One region of the Colwellia sp. Bg11-12 genome, then DNA from elsewhere that is predicted to be linked to it. Evidence: predicted binding sites of a transcription regulator. Region 1 holds the regulator's gene; the other holds the start of a gene.
The links. The regulator LexA, encoded in region 1, represses DNA repair genes until DNA is damaged. The targets are predictions, from matches to a motif close to TACTGTATNNNNATACAGTA.
Positions count from the first base shown of each region.

Region 2: a site for LexA is predicted at 2,428-2,447, ahead of H4J39_RS01255 (DNA polymerase II). Genes of this name have one in related genera too.

Region 1 is NZ_JACGUZ010000059.1:252,737-256,918, forward strand. It holds gene H4J39_RS07035 (ATP-binding protein) at 1-130, opposite strand, end outside; gene H4J39_RS07040 (DUF6942 family protein) at 251-781, opposite strand; gene H4J39_RS07045 (alpha/beta fold hydrolase) at 1,156-1,974, shown strand; gene lexA (transcriptional repressor LexA) at 2,053-2,688, shown strand; gene coxB (cytochrome c oxidase subunit II) at 3,305-4,182, shown strand, end outside.
Region 2 is NZ_JACGUZ010000046.1:44,563-48,744, forward strand. It holds gene H4J39_RS01255 (DNA polymerase II) at 1-2,396, opposite strand, end outside; gene dinG (ATP-dependent DNA helicase DinG) at 2,537-4,182, shown strand, end outside.

The DNA of each region.
Region 1 (4,182 bases):
GTAATAATATAGTAGGAAGCGATAGCAAAAGAGCAGAGGAAATATCAAGCGTGCTGGTGATCGTTGTATAGGGTAATAAGGTTAAAATTATTGTAATAAATAAAAGTGTTTTTTTATTAAAATATAGCAATGATGTGATCCAATATTAAAGTGGCATTTAGTATGTTGCCTAATCATGAGGCTTATTATTTTCTCCTTTAACTACTATAGTATACATTAATTTAACACCATATAAATGAATGAAAAACTTTCACTGGCTATTTATATCGCTGAGTAAATAGGCTAATTTTTCAATATTAGCATTCGATAATTGTCGATAATCAAAATAGGGGCACACAATTAAATTTTTAGCTTTATCAATAGCAAATTGCTCATCTAACCAAGTGAAATTAGCGGTTAGCTGGCCTGTCGATAGCAAATGCTTCGCATAAGTTCTTCCACAAATAATATGCAGGGTTTGCTTAGCGGTTGATAACTGAGGTGGAGAGAAAAATAAAGCCGTTTGTGAGTTGTGTTGAAGTAAATAGTTATCACGGTATTTTTGCCAAGATGGTGCAAGTGTTGAATAGTTGAATTTTTCTTTATCGAGTGCATAAAGTAACTTCGCATAAACATTAAATACTTTACGCCAGCCATTGCCGCAAGCTTGATTAACCATCTCTATTTCGCCCAAGGTTAGCGGCGATAGACAAGATAACTGTTGATATTCAAGCATACTTGGCCTGTTGCCAATATACACAGCGATAGTAAAGCTTGAGCAGCCTAAACCAATAACATTCAATGGTACTTAACTCATTTTACGTGGGGGTATGTTGAATTGTAAATTTATAATCGAGACAAGTAAAACGTCCTTAAAACCTTTTTGTTTGAATGTATGTAGTTACTGGCAAAGTTAGATCGATTGAAGATTATCAATGTCTACCAGATAACTAATATAAAATGTTAATATCGTATAGCTTTCTATGGCTATTTAAAGGTCCACGCGAGAAGTTTATCGAAAACAATGACATTCCAAGAGTAATGGCTTCAAATTTTGTTGGAGAAAACCGTTTTATATTTTATATTTGTGGCAGCTAAAAATATATTGCTTAGCTGCTGTTTAACCTGACTACAGTATCAATAATGAATTCTAAAAAAACATAATGGAGCGGAGTTATGAATGAAAAAATTGCAGCACTTAAGTCAGAATTAGCGCTTCTTAAAGAACAGTTTACTAAAAAAATTACTGATGCAGAAATTCGTTTAAAAAATATGATTGAACAAGACAGCCTAGATACTTCGGTTGAACGTGGCTATAAAATTCAAGCCTCTTTTGAAGAGCCCGCAGATTCTTTATCTAACGGAGAATGTGTCATTTTGCTGCATGGGCTTGCACGTTCGGCTAATTCCATGAAATCTATTGAAAAAAGATTGCTGGCAGAAGGCTATTTTGTGATAAATATCAACTACCCTTCTAGAGATTATTCGATAGAAGAGTTGGCTGAAAAAGTGATTTCTAAAGCGCTATTAATTTGTGAAAATCGTCAAGTTAACTTCGTTACCCATTCAATGGGGGGTATATTAGTTCGCCAATACTTAAGTATGCACAAAATACCCAATTTAAATAAAGTCGTTATGCTAGGCCCACCAAACAATGGCAGTGAAGTTGTTGATAAGCTTAGAAATGCACCTGGTTTTAGTTTTATAAATGGTGATGCGGGTATGCAATTAGGTACTGGCGAATTAAGTATCCCTAGCAATCTTGGAGATGCTAATTTTGATTTGGGTGTTATTGCCGGTAATCAGAGCATTAACTGGATATTATCCACACTTATTCCGGATAAGGATGACGGTAAAGTTTCTGTTGCTAGTACCAAGATTCGTGGCATGAATGATCATATTGAAATGGAAACTACACATCCTTTTATGATGAAAAATGAAAAAGTGATTGAGCAAGTTATTCATTATTTAAAATCAGGCAATTTTCAAAAATAATTACCCCAGAAAGCTTGCCTTTAATAACGACCTGTATATACTCACAGTAACAACTGTGTAAATTTACAGGCTTATCTTATGCTAAATGAAATCAGCGAATTACGCCCATTAACGAATCGACAGCAACAAGTTTTTGATTTGATCAAAGAAAAAATAAGCGAAACGGGTATGCCGCCAACGCGTGCTGAAATAGCCAAATTTTTTGGCTTTAAATCAGCTAACGCAGCGGAAGAGCACTTAAAAGCTTTAGCGAAAAAAGGCTATATAGAAATGTTGCCAGGTACGTCTCGTGGAATTCGTTTAACAGAAAAATTAATGGAAGAAGCGGGTTTACCCTTAATTGGTCGAGTCGCTGCAGGCGAACCTATTTTGGCTGAAGAGCACGTGGAAGATCATTATAAAGTTGATGGTAATTTATTTCATCCATCAGCTGATTATTTGCTTAGAGTAAATGGCGAAAGTATGAAAAATATTGGCATACTTGACGGTGATTTATTAGCGGTACATCAAACAACAGATGTACAGAACGGCCAAGTAATCGTTGCCCGAGTAGAGGAAAATGTAACGGTTAAACGTTATAAACGAGAAGGCAATATCGTTTATTTACATGCTGAAAATGAAGACTTCTCTCCCATAAAAGTTGATTTAGCCGTACAAGAATTTAATATTGAAGGTCTTGCTGTGGGGGTTATTCGTTCAGGAGACTGGATGTAACTTTGTTCACATACCCGCACTATATTTAAGCGATATTTAACGATTAAAAGTTAAGTATCTCTTAAACCTTTTAGTTTAATATTTTTTGCATATTTCAATGAAAATTTATGCATCAACACTTGCCTAATGTAATCCAATCTTTATGTTCCCATATATTGGTAAAGTTTAGCTTTCTCTTCTTTCGTACGCTTTTTATACAAACCTATCTCTTTTCTAATAATAATTCATATTTTAAGCTCGATTTAAACCACCTTATCTTTTTTTGTTTAAAAAATACTCACCTCCTCTCTTTACAACGAGTACCTTCGTATTTAATTGTTTATTTTTAATACTGTAGCTACAGCCCTTTGTTAATAGACTTTAGCCTATATTAGAGTTGATACTCTATTGTTTTTATTGGCTTTTATTTTAAATTAGCTCGATTTTTAATTTGACCCAGATCAACTTTTAAGTAATTCTAGATTGGAAAGTGTACAAATATAAATATAAGGCGATGTTGTAAACGCATATTGGTTGACAACAAAATTGCCAAGAAAATAATAAAAATCCGTATCTAAGGATGTATGTTGTCCTAGGTATCAAGTTTTAAACTTTTATAGGGTGAAGGAGATGTCGTGTGAAAAGACGTAACCTAGGTTGGCTGTCGTTGGGGAGTGTTCTTTCCAGTTCAGCTTGGGCAGATATGCAATTAAATCTGACCAAGGGTGTAACAGAAGTAAGTCGAGATGTTTACGATTTGCATATGTTAGCAATGTATATATGTGTAGCAATCGGTGTGGTTGTTTTTGGTGCTATGTTTTGGTCAATGGTGTTTCATCGAAAATCCAAAGGAGCTAAGTCGGCTGATTTTCATGAAAGCACAAAAGTAGAAATTCTCTGGACAGCAATTCCTATTGTCATTCTTATTGCCATGGCTGTACCAGCAACTAAAACACTCATTGATATGGAAAATAACGCGGATTCTGACGTTACCATTCAAATCACAGGTTCTCAGTGGAAGTGGCATTATAAATATTTTGATCAAGATATTGAGTTTTATTCTGTTCTATCAACGCCTCGTGAACAATATGAAAATCAACAAGGGAGTACGGCTGTTAAAGGCGAAAATTACCTTCTTGAAGTTGATAAACATCTGGTTATTCCCATCAATAAAAAAGTACGATTTTTAATTACCTCTGACGATGTTATTCATGCTTGGTGGGTACCGGCTTTTGCAGTAAAGCAAGATGCTAATCCAGGATTTATAAATGAAGCTTGGACCAAGGTTGATAAACCTGGCATTTACCGAGGTCAGTGTGCTGAGCTTTGTGGTAAAGATCACGGTTTTATGCCCATTGTTGTCGAAGTGAAAACAGAAGCTGATTATGCTCTCTGGCTTGATGAGCAACGCGAAATTAATGCGCAAGCTGCAGCCGCTGAAAAAGCATCTCTTACTGCCTCAGCATCAATGGACGAATTAATGACTCTGGGTGAAACCACTTATGTTGCCTATTG
Region 2 (4,182 bases), on a different contig from region 1:
GGCGCTTTGACATAACCTTTTGCTTGCGGACCAGACGTCGTAATGAAATATTCTATCCAACCGCGTTGCTGATACTTTAACGGCTGATTGTTTATTTTATTAATGTCATCAGCTAAACGTGCAGCTTTGACATGAGGAGGCACGTTTTTAACATAGTGATCTAATTGCCGGCGAATACGCTTACGATAAACCAGTAAGTGATCTAATTGCCCTGCAGAGGTTTGAGCAACAATACTGCGGACATAGTCGGCAAAAGGTTCGCCGTTAAATATTTTTAAATACAACTCTCGTTGAAAAGTTTTTGCCAATTCTGTCCAGTCGGTGCGAACACTCTCTAAACCTTTAAAAATAAGTTCAGACTTGCCCTTTTTTTCTACGATCCCCGCATAACGTTTTTTAGTACCAACATCTTGCCCTCTGATTGTTGGCATTAAGAATTGACTAAAATGTGTTTCAAACTCAATTTCAAGTTGGCTTTCTATTGAAAACTCTTCTTTGAGCGTTGCTTGCCACCGAACATTAATATTATTTTGTAGCGCTTTACCCAACTTTTGGCATTGTTGATGACTAAAGTCATCGTCAACACTGACAAAAATAGAGTCGGTATCGCCATAAATAACCTGATAGCCATCGTTTTCTAACCACATCTTGGTGGTAATTAATAACTCATGGCTCCGTTTAGTAATAGAACCCGATAGACGGGGATCAAAGAACCTGCATCCTGTTGAACCCAGCACACCATAAAACGAATTCATAATAATTTTTATTGCTTGCGACAATGCGGCATTGTTATCTTTTTTAGCGATATCTCGCTCTAGCCAAAGCTCATTAATAATGTCAGGTAAGAAGTGTTTATCTCTAGAAAAATAAGCGCCATCAAAACCTTTAATGCTGTTTTCGGGTGATTTTAGCCCTTCAATTAAGCCCATAGGATCAATATTAAAGCTTCGAATAATAGAGGGGTAAAGACTTTTAAAATCAAGTACGAGCACATTTTTATATAACCCTGGAATGGAATCCATCACATAACCACCCGGAGAAACTAACCCTTGTAAACCATCACCCATATTGGGCGCAATATAACCACTACGATGAAGTTTAGGTAAATATAAATTGGTAAAGGCAGCAACCGAACCACCAATTCTGTCTATTGATAATCCCGTTAGTTTTGCTCTTAAACGGGTAAACTCGAGTAATAAGGACTGCTCAAAAATAAGCGTAACTAAATGGCAATCTTCAAGGTTATAAGCGGCTAAGGCGAGTTTGTCATGAGCAAAATTGTTGTTGATTTCTTGCATTCTGTTGTCTACATCATCGACCTTTTTCCCTTTTCCTAATAATGCATTTGCAACAAAATCAAGGGAAAAGCTTGGGAAATTATAAGTCGCATTTTTTAATAAATCGATTCCATCAAGTACCACTCTGCCAGCGACATCAATAAATTTTTGTTCATTTTGGCTCCCCCCAGCAGATCGGGTACGCCAGCGTGGCGACTGGTAATTACGGCCAATATTAAAGGCAATATTGTGGATGTCACAACGTTTTTGTAATAAATTAAAATCGAAATTAATGACGTTCCAGCCAATAAAGATATCAGGGTCGTGAGCCTTTACCCAAGCGATCAGTGCCGTTAAAAGCGCTTGCTCATTGTCGACCCAAACGATGTGCTCAGCGATCTCGCGGGCTTCTTCATCAGATAATTTTGACTGCTTTTTTTTTGCTAAGACATTATTGTGATCACCGATCATCAAAACACACTTTATCGGCTTTCCATCAGACATTTTATGAGAGTGTAATCCAATAGAATAAAGCTCTCCTGCCATGGAACACTCGATATCGATAGATACCATGGTTAACGCAATATCATCAAGTGACTGAGTTTTATCCGTTGCGCGACATTTATCGCTGTGAAAGGTAGGAAAATTACTTTTTTGATGGCCCAATGTTGGCAGCGTGATAGGTTTAACGTTTACTTGGGTAATAAATTCAATACCTGAGGTAATAAAACGCTCCATTAAAAAACGTTCATCGGGGCGAAAATCGTCTTCATAACATTTAATGTTATGTTGTTTTAATATATCGCGCGCCCGATAAAACTCACGTATCGTTGAAAAGTAAAAACCGCTGACCAATTGCTGATTAAATGTTTTAAGGGCAAGAGGGCTAACTTTCGCTGTGGCTATTCTTTTTGTTGATAAGAGTATTTGTGCTTGCTCTTGTTGAGTTTGCTCAACAAAAAATAACGCTTGCTGATGCTGTACAATAACATTAACAGCACCTTGTAACGTTTTAACCCATAGCGACAATTCTATACCCTGCTTGGTATCATAGGCTTGGCGGGTTAATAAAAAACCATAATTCGAGCGAGGCGTTAATTTTTCTGCAGTTAATGACATTAATTATTTTAATTCGTGGCGTAAAACGATAAACTGTTAATATATACAGCAGTATATACCCATACTATTTGAAGATACAAGATTCAGCAGACATAAGTAGGATGAGTATACCAACCAATGAACCCTAAATGGCTACCAGCATGCTAAGCGATAAAATAAAAGAAGCAATTCGCACGTCGTATAAAACCATCGGTGAAAATCTAGAAAATTTTCATCCGAGAAAACAGCAAACTTTTTTAATTGCCGAGATAGCTAAAACATTAGCGGGTGAATACGACAAAACGCGAAAAATTATTACCATTGAGGCAGGCACCGGTACTGGTAAATCTTTAGCGTACTCATTAGGCGCTATTCCGTTAGCGATGTCACGCCAAAAAAAGGTCTGTATTTCTACCGCTACCGTCGCCTTACAAGAGCAGTTAGTTGACAAAGATTTACCTTTCTTAAAAAAGCACTCAGGTCTGGACTTTAACTTTACCTTAGTCAAAGGTCGCCAACGCTATGTTTGTCGTCAAAAGCTAGCCCTTGCAGTGAGTCAAGATGATTCACCACAAGCCGGCTTCACCTTTGCGCAAAAACCCAATGCCACCGATATAAAGTTATTACATCATTTGCATAAAGCGTTAACGGATAACAAATGGCAAGGCGATCTTGATTCTTGGGCAGATCCGGTGCCCCATCATTTATGGCAACAAATTCAATGTGACAAACATAGCTGTTTAAAGCATTTAGCTGAACACACTCATTGCCCTTTTCATAAAGCGCGAGAAACCATGGATTCAGCCGATGTGTTGGTGATTAACCATAGTTTATTACTCGCTGATTTAGAGCTTGGTGGTGGCGTTATTTTACCGTCGCCAGAAGACACTTTTTATATTATTGACGAAGCGCATCATTTGCCCAAGGTAACTCGAGATCATTCAAGTGCCAATGTTACGATTAAAGGCGCCATTGACTGGCTAACCAAGTTAAAAGAAACTGGCGATAAAATGGCTAAGCTCATTAAGTCGAATTCAGCCATTTCACCTTCTTTGAAATTAGGTGACGATTGCCAAGATTTATTAATGGAAATGCAAAAGGTATCCAGTTTTATCGAAAATAATCAGGCGTTATATTTTAATGAAAAAGCTAAAGAGAATAGCCGTTTTTCCCGTGATGACGAAGCAGCATTATACCGTTTTGAAAATGGCATCATTCCGCAAAATTTAAAAAATTGGGCTGAAGATTTAGCCGAGCTCAGTAAAAAATGTTTAGCCCACTGCAACAAACTCTACAATTTACTGATGGAATCAGTTAAAGACGGTGATTGCCAAATGTTTTTAGCTGAGCCATTGTTGGCTGAAGCGGGATTTATGATCCAACGCTTAGAAAATTTCAACTCGCTTTGGAAAATGTATGCAAAAACAGACAATGAAAAAGGCGCTCCCATGGCGAGATGGTTAGAGAAGCTAACCGGAAAACGCAGTGATTTTTTAGTGTCGGCCTCTCCCATTGAAGTTGGTTTTACGCTTGAAGATATTCTTTGGTCAAAATGTGAAGGAGCTGTTTTATGTTCAGCCACCATTTTAGCACTGAATTCCTTTGATCATTTTCGTCGTCAAGTCGGTTTACAAACGAATGACGGCACGCAATATCAAAAAGTTGATTCTCCGTTTGATTATCAAAATAATGCGCAACTTGTAATCGCTAAAATGAAAAATGAGCCCAGTAGCCCACAATTTACTGATGAATTAATTACTGAATTGCCTGCATTAATTAAGCAAGAAAAAGCCTGTTTAGTGCTATT